3 regions of the Rhodococcus sp. GB-02 genome follow, and region 3 is predicted to be linked to each of the others. Evidence: riboswitches for the same ligand, from Rfam matches in the RefSeq annotation. Region 3 holds a riboswitch; each other region holds the start of a gene.
The links. Region 3 has a riboswitch for S-adenosylmethionine ahead of ACSW29_RS16550 (LLM class flavin-dependent oxidoreductase). Riboswitches for the same ligand answer to the same signal wherever they lie in the genome.
Positions count from the first base shown of each region.

Region 1: linked by a shared signal. The riboswitch ahead of ACSW29_RS11270 (bifunctional o-acetylhomoserine/o-acetylserine sulfhydrylase) and the one ahead of ACSW29_RS16550 (LLM class flavin-dependent oxidoreductase) in region 3 are both predicted to bind S-adenosylmethionine.
Region 2: linked by a shared signal. The riboswitch ahead of ACSW29_RS08615 (putative leader peptide) and the one ahead of ACSW29_RS16550 (LLM class flavin-dependent oxidoreductase) in region 3 are both predicted to bind S-adenosylmethionine.

Region 1 covers NZ_JBPUKE010000001.1:2,385,792-2,389,139, forward strand. The annotation lists gene metX (homoserine O-acetyltransferase MetX) at 1-323, opposite strand, end outside; gene ACSW29_RS11270 (bifunctional o-acetylhomoserine/o-acetylserine sulfhydrylase) at 320-1,645, opposite strand; SAM riboswitch class IV at 1,789-1,929, opposite strand; gene ACSW29_RS11275 (NADP-dependent isocitrate dehydrogenase) at 2,235-3,348, shown strand, end outside.
Region 2 covers NZ_JBPUKE010000001.1:1,799,143-1,802,490, forward strand. The annotation lists gene ACSW29_RS08600 (ABC transporter substrate-binding protein) at 1-591, shown strand, start outside; gene ACSW29_RS08605 (FAD-dependent oxidoreductase) at 602-1,711, shown strand; gene ACSW29_RS08610 (GNAT family N-acetyltransferase) at 1,720-2,310, shown strand; SAM riboswitch class I at 2,328-2,422, shown strand; gene ACSW29_RS08615 (putative leader peptide) at 2,431-2,520, shown strand; gene ACSW29_RS08620 (ABC transporter substrate-binding protein) at 2,669-3,348, shown strand, end outside.
Region 3 covers NZ_JBPUKE010000002.1:736,177-739,524, reverse strand. The annotation lists gene ACSW29_RS16555 (ABC transporter substrate-binding protein) at 233-1,861, shown strand; SAM riboswitch class I at 2,045-2,140, shown strand; gene ACSW29_RS16550 (LLM class flavin-dependent oxidoreductase) at 2,145-3,224, shown strand; gene ACSW29_RS16545 (NtaA/DmoA family FMN-dependent monooxygenase) at 3,254-3,348, shown strand, end outside.

The DNA.
Region 1 (3,348 bases), on a different contig from region 3:
CCACCGAGGACATTGGTTGCGATGACGCACCATTCGCCGGTGTCGATCGGTTCGCCGGGGCCGACCATCCCGTTCCACCAGCCGGGGGATGGCTGATTCGCGGAGATCGGACCGGTGACGTGCGAGTCTCCGGTCAGTGCGTGCTCGACGAGTACGACGTTGTCGCAGTTCGGGGACAGCTCACCCCACCGCTGAACGGCGAGCGAAACGGATGGGAGTACCGCGCCGCTTTCGAGTTCCAGAGCGCCGATGTCGACGAACCCCACCTGACCGTCGGCCGGGGGTAGGAGGTCGATCCTGGGCTCCAATTCGTTCACGGTCACGAGTTTGCCACCGCAGCCAGGCCGACGGTGAGATCGGCGAGGATGTCGTCGATTCCCTCGATCCCGACCGCGAGGCGGACGAGTCCGGGCGTGACACCCGAAGCGAGCTGCTCTTCGGGGGTGAGCTGCGAGTGCGTCGTCGACGCGGGGTGGATGACGAGTGAGCGAACATCACCGATGTTGGCGACGTGGCTGTGCAGTGTCAGGGCGTTGACGAACTTCTTGCCCGCATCGATCCCGCCGGGCAGCTCGAAGGTGACGATGGCGCCGGTTCCCTTGGGCATCAGCTGCTTTCCGCGTTCGAACCAAGGCGAGGAGGGAAGTCCCGCGTAGGAAACGGAGGCCACCTCGCCGTGGCCGTCGAGGAACTCGGCGACCTTCTGTGCATTGGACACGTGACGCTCGATGCGCAGGCTCAAGGTTTCGATGCCCTGCGCGATGAGGAACGCGTTGAACGGCGCCACGGCGGAGCCGAGATCGCGCAGCAGTTGGACGCGAGCCTTGAGTGCAAACGCCGGCGCGCCGAGGTCTGCGAAGGTGACGCCGTGGTAGCTGGGATCAGGCGTCGTGAAGTTCGTGTGGCGACCCTGCGTCCAATCGAAGGTGCCGCCGTCGACGATGACGCCGGCGATCGCGGTGCCGTGTCCGCCAAGGTATTTGGTGGCGGAGTGGACGACGATGTCGGCGCCGTGTTCGAGCGGGCGGAGCAGGTACGGCGTCGCGACAGTGTTGTCCACGATCAACGGAAGACCGTTCTCGTGGGCCAGCGACGAGATGCCGGGTAGGTCGAGAATGTGGTTCTTCGGATTGGCGATCGTTTCGCCGTAGAACGCCTTCGTGTTCGGGCGAATTGCTTCGCGCCACTGGTCGAGATCGTCAGGATCCTCGACGAACGTGACTTCGATGCCCAGCTTACGAAGGGTGTAATGCAGGAGGTTGTACGTGCCGCCGTACAGGTACGGGCTGGAGACGATGTGGTCGCCGGCCTCGGCGATGTTGAGGATCGCGATGGTCTCGGCAGCCTGACCCGAGGAGAGGAGGAGTGCGGCGACTCCGCCTTCGAGGGCAGCGATGCGCTGCTCGACGGCGTCCTGTGTGGGATTCATGATCCGCGTGTAGATGTTGCCCGGCTCGGCGAGGCCGAACAGTGCCGCAGCGTGATCGGTGCTGTCGAAGACGTAGCTGGTGGTCTGGTAGATCGGCAGAGCGCGCGCATTGGTGGCGGTGTCCGCTGTTTGCCCGGCGTGCACCTGCTTGGTCTCGAACGACCAGTTCGCGGTCGGATCAGAAGTTGCTGCGGCGTCGGCTGTGTTGTCGGTCATGATTTGTTCACTCCAGTGGTCTGACGGATAGATGTCGGACGGGGGCGAATGATCGCCGCCCCGTGCTGGGGTCTATCTACAAGTGCGACACATACTGAAATACCTCCGTGGGGCTCGGCCCGGTCTGGGGTCCGTCCCTGTCGGACCCGCGCTTGTCACCCGAATTGCGGTGGAACTGCGCGAGCAGATCCACGTCGGGAAACCTGGTCATCACCCGGGGCACCCCACCGCGGTTGGAGGGTTGCCGTCCAGCGAGCCGGGGCTTGACGCTGGCACTCATGACCAAGTCGGATTCTACCGGGAAGTGAGCGCAGTCCTGACGCGGGGCGAAATGTGAGCCGCAACCGCACGCGGGGCAGAGCGACGCAGCCCACTAGCAGGCAAAAGTTACTCGCGAGTAGAGACCGATGGGTGGACCTGCCGGTTGCAGCCTCACGGGTTAGCAGTACGCTTGTCTTGTTTGGGACTCATCTCCCGAGATCAGTCCACACCGTCTAGGTTTGATAATCGAACCGTTCGCGGACCCACTCACAAAGTGTGACCGCAACCGTGTAACCAGGGAAACTTCCTAGGAGGACGCGAAGCACCCATGTCCAAAATCAAGGTTGAGGGCACCGTCGTCGAACTCGACGGCGATGAGATGACGCGCATTATCTGGCAGTTCATCAAAGACAAGTTGATCCATCCGTATCTCGATGTGAACCTCGAGTACTACGACCTCGGTATCGAGTACCGCGACGAGACCGACGACCAGGTCACCATCGACGCAGCGCACGCGATCCAGAAGCACGGCGTCGGCGTCAAATGCGCCACGATCACGCCGGACGAGGCACGTGTCGAGGAATTCGGTCTCAAGAAGATGTGGCGTTCCCCGAACGGAACGATCCGCAACATTCTCGGCGGCACGATCTTCCGCGCACCGATCATCATCTCCAACGTTCCGCGACTCGTTCCGGGCTGGACCAAGCCGATCATCATCGGCCGTCACGCATTCGGCGACCAGTACCGCGCCACAGACTTCAAGGTCCCCGGCCCCGGCAAGGTGATGATCACCTACACGCCTGAGGACGGCAGCGCACCGATCGAGCACGAACTGGTCAACTTCCCCGAAGAGGGCGGCGTCGTCCAGGGGCAGTACAACTTCACCACGTCCATCCGTGACTTCGCTCGCGCGTCGCTCACCTACGGACTGCAGCAGAACTACCCGGTGTACCTGTCCACCAAGAACACCATTCTCAAGGCGTACGACGGTGCCTTCAAGGACATCTTCCAGCACGTCTACGAGACCGAGTTCAAGGCTGAGTTCGATGCCGCAGGTCTGACCTACGAGCACCGCCTCATCGACGACATGGTCGCTTCCGCACTCAAGTGGGAGGGCGGCTACGTCTGGGCATGCAAGAACTACGACGGTGACGTTCAGTCCGACACCGTGGCCCAGGGCTTCGGCTCGCTCGGCCTCATGACGTCGGTTCTGCTCACACCGGACGGACGGACCTGTGAGGCAGAGGCTGCTCACGGCACCGTGACGCGTCACTACCGTCAGCACCAGCAGGGCAAGCCCACCTCGACCAACCCGATCGCATCCATCTTCGCGTGGACCCGCGGGCTCGAGCACCGTGGCAAGCTCGACAGCACCCCTGAGGTCATCGGCTTCGCGCAGGCGCTCGAAGACGTTGTCATCAAGACCGTCGAAAGCGGCCAGA
Region 2 (3,348 bases), on a different contig from region 3:
CGCGTCGACTCCGGCGAGGCTGACGCCTTCCTCTCCAATGTGACTGTCACAGAGGAGCGTAAGGAGAAGTACGACTTCGCGACCTACCGCCTCGACACCCTGGCCTTCGAAGCCAAGAAGGGCGCCGGAATTTCCATCAAGGAACCCAAGGACGTCGCGGGCAAGAAGATCGCCGTCTCCTCGGGCACCAATCAGGAAGCGCTGCTGGTCAAGTGGAGTGAGCAGAACGTCGCGGCCGGCCTGGCGCCCACCGACATCTCCTACTACCAGAACACCACCGACTACTACCTCCCGCTGCAGTCCGGCCGGATCGACGCCTACTTCGGGCCGAACCCGTCATCACAGTTCCACGCCAAGCAGTCGGGGGAGACCGAGGTTGTCGGTGAGTTCTCCGGGGCCGGCGACACTCTGCAGGGGCAGATCGCGGTGCTGGTGAAGAAGGACAACGGTCTGATCAAGGCAATCAATGACGCGATCAACCACACGATCGAGAACGGCACGTACCAGCGGATCCTCGAGCGCTGGAACATCACCAGTGAAGCCGTCGACACGTCTTTGATCAACCCGCCCGGCCTTCCGAAGACCAAGTGAGCTCTCGTCCATGAGTGAGATTCCCGATGTGATCGTCATCGGCGGAGGGCTCGTCGGGTCCTCCGCCGCATGGCGGCTCGCGGCGCGCGGACGTAGCGTCGTACAGCTGGAACAGTTCGGGCCGGGGCACAAGCACGGTGCGTCGCACGGTACTTCGCGCATCTACCGTCAGGCCTACGACAATCACCTGTACACAGGGTTGGCGGCCGACGCGCTGCCGCTGTGGCGGGAGTTGGAGACCACGACGGACATCGGGTTCCTGGAACTCACAGGCGCGGTCGATCACGGTCTGCCGCAGGCGGTGCAGTCCAAGGCGCAGATATTGGTCGAGGCGGGCATCAAGGGTGAGATCCTCACTCCTGCCGAGGCGTCCGCGCGCTGGCCGGGGCTGCGATTCGACACCACCGTGCTCCATCACCCCGATGCAGGCCGGTTGCATGCGGATCGCGCCGTGACCGCTTTGAAGGCGGGAGCGGTGTTCGCCGGTGCCGAGGTCCGTCACGACGTTCGGGTACTGGCACTCGCGCGAGCGTCGTACGGCGTGGACGTGGTGACGGAGAGTGGAACGCTCGCGGCTCGTCAGGTCGTGATCGCGGCCGGTGCGTGGACTGCGGACCTGATCGCAGACAGCGGCCTCGGCTCCGAAATCGCATTGCCGACGCTGCGCACGACGCAGGAACAACCGGCGCACTTCGCACCGCTCGATCCGGGAGTCGAGTGGCCGAGTTTCGTTCACCACCCGGGTGCACAGTTGGAGACTGCGGGAATCTACGGACTCGGTTCCGAGGACGGCATCAAGATCGGTGAACACGCGACCGGGCCGGTGGTGACTCCGCAGACCCGCGACTACACCCCTGATGTCGACGGTGAGCAACGATTGGTCGAGTACGCCGAGTCGTGGTTACCCGGCGTCGATTCCGCCCAGGTCGAGTCGATCACGTGCCTGTACACGAGCACGCCGGACAGTCACTTCGTCATCGACCGAGTCGGCGATGTCACGGTTGCGGCGGGATTCTCGGGTCATGGATTCAAATTCGGTCCAGCCCTGGGTGAACTTGTATCGGACCTCGTCGACGGAACCACTCTCGCTTCGGAAGCTTTTCGGCTGGGGGAGCGTTGACCAGATTCATGGAGGAAAGTGTTGTGGCACTGGAGCTCGGGACTCGGCAGCTCGACGGTATCGGCGCGGTAGAGGTCTACTCGGTATCGCAGGACGATCCCTTGGCAGCTCCACTGATTGCGGAGTTGGCGCTCGAATACAGCTCGCGTTACGGCGGAACTCGCGAAGCGATGCTCGAGGATCTCACCACGTACCCGGCAGAAGAATTTGCGTACCCGCAGGGGGCGCTACTGGTGCTCACCCACGCGGATGTACCGATTGCGGGCGGTGCATTTCGCCAATTCGATTCCACCACCGCCGAACTGAAAAGAATCTGGACATCGGCCGACTATCGGAAGCGCGGCCTCGGCAAGGTCGTCGTTCGTGAGTTGGAACGAGAGATCGAACTTCGCGGATACAACCGGGTGTTCCTCACGACGGGCCCTCGGCAACCCGAGGCGCTCGCGCTGTATCTGTCCAGTGGATACACACCGCTTTACGACGCTTCACTCTCGCCCGAAGAGGTGGGAGTCCACCCGTTCGAGAAACAACTTCGAGTGCTCGAAAATGTGACCCGAGCAGCAATTCCTACCGACCGGGTTGACAACACCCGGGTTTGACCTCGTACACTTGCGAACGACCATCCAGAGCGACCGAGAGACCTGGCTCATTGAAGTCGCAGCAACCCCCCGAGTGATCGGGTGCGGGTGCTACCGCCAGGACCGATGGAGGAACACGAAATGAAGGCAGTCGAAGGCGGTTTCGATACCGCCTGGTCGCGTCGTCACGTAGACCTGTGCCGCACCGCGGGATCTTTCTGTACCAACTGACCTCGGTCAGTCATTCACACTCAGGCGAGTCGTCGACAAGTCTGTTTTCTCTTCTCTGCACAAGTGATTCGTGCTCGATCGCCTTTTCGGAGCTTCTTGCTTCAGGGCGGCGGGTGCGCTCTTCGGCATGCCTCTTTAGGAGTTCTTGGTGTCCTCGCCCTCATTCGGTGCCCGTAAACGCGCGACCGTAATTGCCGGTATCGGTGCTCTCTCGGTTCTCGGCACGGTCCTCGCCGGCTGCAGCAGCAACGGAAGTGACAGCGGTGCCGACGCGGGTCCCGCGCAGTCCGGTGGAACCCTTCGCTACGGCCTCTCGCAGGCGCCGACGTGCGCCGATCCGGCCCAGGCCGGAAGTAACCAGACGGTGTATGTCACTCGTACCGTGGTGGATTCGCTGACCGATCAAAATCCCGACTCCGGAGAGATCACCCCGTGGCTCGCCAAGAGTTGGGAGATCAGCCCCGACGCCGCGAGCTTCACGTTTGTCCTTCGCGACGATGCCACTTTCAGTGACGGCACACCGGTGACGGCGGATTCGGTGAAGAAGACCTTCGATTCGGTCAAGAACCTCGGGCCGAACGCGTCGTTGGCGAAGAGCTACCTGTCCTCCTACACGGGTACCGACGTCGTTGACGCACACACGGCGAAGATCAATTTCTCTGGACCCAATGTTCAGTTCCTGCAAGCAACTTCGACGCCGCAGCTCGGAATCCTCGCTGATTCCACCACTGCACTGGCATCCGAGCAGCGCTGCCCCGGTGCAGCGGTAATCGCCTCCGGGCCGTTCGTCTACACCGACTGGCAGCAGGACAAGAGTGTCAAGATCGC
Region 3 (3,348 bases):
CGACAAGCTCCAACTTCGATGTTCTTTGAACATGAGGTTGGAGCTTTTTCGTGTTCGGATGTCAGTCGCCGTAAACCGCTCGGCTCGATCATCTGAGTTGTACGCATTCTTTGTCTCCGTGAATGATTCCGGTCACCGGGAACGTGCTGCGTGTCACTCCGTCAAGAACCTCACTATTAGCCGGTTGCGGCCGATCCCTGGCCGCGTCTACTGGAAGTGAGGTGGAATCTCCGTGTCGCACTCGAGATCTTGGCCTATCGGGAACGTCAGCCGTGTCGCAGTGGCGCTGATCGGTGCCGGTGCCCTGTTGGTGGGCTGCTCGAGCAGCAATGACGACAGCGGTACTGACACGACGACCGCGTCGGGACACATCGTGACCGGCATGGTCAACGAGCAGCCCGATCCGGGGAATGCGGTCGCCGGCGGGACCATGACGTACGGCGTGCAGGTGCTCGTTCCCTCTCTCGACCCGACCAAGACTGCCGCGCGCGGCGGTTCCGGCGGAGAAGCATTCGCAGCTGTTTACGACGTTTTGATGAGCTACGACACTGCTGGTGGCGAATTCAAGCCCAAGCTTGCCGAATCGCTCGAAACCTCTGACGACGGAGCCACCTGGACGTTGAAACTTCGCGACGGTGTTAAGTTCAGCGACGGCTCCGCGCTCGACGCCGACGCCGTGATCGCGAGCATCGATCGGTACAACGCGGGCAAGGGCAATGGCGCCGAGTTGTGGCTGGCTTCGGTGGAATCGGCGCAGGCAAGCGGTTCCACGACGGTCGACTTCACGCTGAAGACGCCGTGGATGCGCTTTCCGTCGATGCTCGCTCTCGGGCACGGGATGATCGTCGCCCCGAGTTCGCAGCAAGGCGACAAGTTCACCGCCGTGGGCGCCGGACCCTTCACCGAAGATCTCTTCACGCCGAGCGTCGAGCGAATCTTCAAGGCCAACCAGTCCTACTACGGCGGTGCTCCCAAGCTGGACAAATTGCGGATGGTTGCACTCAACGGTCCACAGGCCAATCTCGAATCATTGAACAGTGGTCAGCTCGATGTCGCCTATATTCGTGGCCTTACTTCGGCGATCAATTCCGCCAAGTCCACTGGTTACCCCGGCTACATCGACGTGCTCAACGCCGGTAGTGCCGAGATTGTCAACAACCGTGAAGGCCGGCCGGGCTCGGATGTTCGTGTCCGCCAAGCTATCGGCTATGCGCTCGACCCAGCGTTGATCGATCAGCGCGTGGAAAACGGTGAGGGACTGCCGGGCTCGGAGTTGTTCGGTCCGACGTCGCAATGGCATGTAGACACGCCGGGTATTGCCTACGACCCCGAAAAGGCCAAGGAGCTTCTGAATCAGGCGAAGGCAGACGGATACGACGGCACTCTCGACTACGTCGTTCTCAGTGAGCCGAAGGACCAAGCGATCGGCCTCGCCGTGCAGTCACTGTTGCAGGCCGTCGGGTTCGAGGTGAACTTGATCTTGGCCAACAACGCCGGCGACATCGTGCAGAACGTCTACGTCAAGCACGATTTCGACCTCGCGCACGCGGGCATCGGAATGTACGAATCGATTCTCGATCTCGGATTGTTCTCCACGACCAACAGCACCTCGATGGCGAATACTGCTGGATACGCGAACCCGGCGATGGATCAGCTGATCGCAGATCTACAACAAGCCAAGGATAATTCGTCGACTCTGGCGATCATCGGCAAGATTCAGACGCTGTGGAACGAGACGGTTCCGTCGGCGCCTATCGGCGGGCTGACGTCGTTCTGGGCTTGGCAGAAGAACGTCCACGGCGTCGTTCCCACAGCCACGGGAATCATGCTGTTCGACCAGGCTTGGCTGGGCGCGAAGTAGATCAACTGCTGCCCTCCAGACGAGCCCCGTCCGACGACAGTCGGGCGGGGTTCTTTGGTTTCGATGTCGGCTAGTGTTTGCGCAACCCTTTCGATCAGGGTGATTGTATTGAAATATGTTGTAGGTCAATGTGATTCGACAAGCATGATTTGACTTGCCCCGCGTGGCCCGCATAGATTGCACCCACCATCCAGAGTGGCTGAGAGACCTGGCTCGATGATGCCGCAGCAACCCGCTACCTAACCGCAGTGTGGGTGCTACCGCCAGGACCGATGGAGGACACATGACTGTATTTGCCGTGGGTATCGAACTGGACGGCGAGGGCACTCACCCCGCTGCCTGGCGCCGAAGCTCACGCCGCCCGGATCAGTTGCTCACGGGTAACGCCGTGCGTGATCGCGTTGCGGCTGCCGAGAATGCTGGCTTCACCTTCGTGACGTTCGACGATTCCATCCTCCCTCCGAGTGGTGACGTTGTCGGCCGCATCGATGCCGTCTCCAGGGCGTCATACGTGGCGGCGACTACCAGCACGATCGGACTGGTCCCCGTCGTCGGGACCACCTACGCCGAACCGTTCCACACCTCTTCGCAATTGGCGACGTTGGACTACTCCTCGCGTGGGCGTGGCGGCTGGCTTGCTGTTCCGGTCGAAGACGATGCCGCGTCGAGGGCGTGGGGGAGGGCTCCGGTGACAACGGAGTCGGCGCGTCAGCAAGAGCAGCGGGATTCGGTCACCGTTGTGACCGATCTCTGGGATTCATGGGAGGACGACGCTGTCGTCCGTGACTATCTCAGTGGGCGTTTCCTCGAGCGTGATCGTCTGCATTACGTCAATTTCGAGGGCGACACGTTCTCGGTGAAGGGGCCCGCAATCGTTCCGCGGCCGCCTCAAGGCCAGTTGGTGGTATTCGGTCGATACGGCGAAATCGATCCACGCCAGTCGGATGTTGTTCTCGTGTCCGGTGATTCGGTGGAAACCATTGCACAGTCGGCCGCCAAGGCGCGCGATGAGGGCGCGTCATTGGTGGTCGCCGAGGTCGATGTGGCTTTCGATACGCTGAATCTGTCTGCGGCGCAGCGGTTGATCGAGCTGAACTCGTACGGGAATGCCGTCGTCACTGGCCGACTGCTCCTGGCTGCAGATCCGGGGGAAGCGGCCGTGGTTCTGAAGGAATTGGCCGGACACCTCGACGGTGTTCATTTCCACCCTCTCGTGATCGACGAGGACCTTCCGGTGCTGGCCAAATTCGTGCTTCCGGCGCTGTCGAAGTCCGGGTTGACGCGACGCCCGGTTCCGGGATCGACTCTGAGGGGCAACCTCGGCCTGCAGCGGCCCGCAAATCGATTCGTCCACTCCTCCTGACTTGACTTCGCGCTAAGGACATTTCGGCTATGACTGCATCACGCTCCGCCGTACCTCGACCCGACGCTCACGTTCACTTCGGCGTCTTCTTCCAAGGGGTCAACCACACCACCATCTGGTCCGA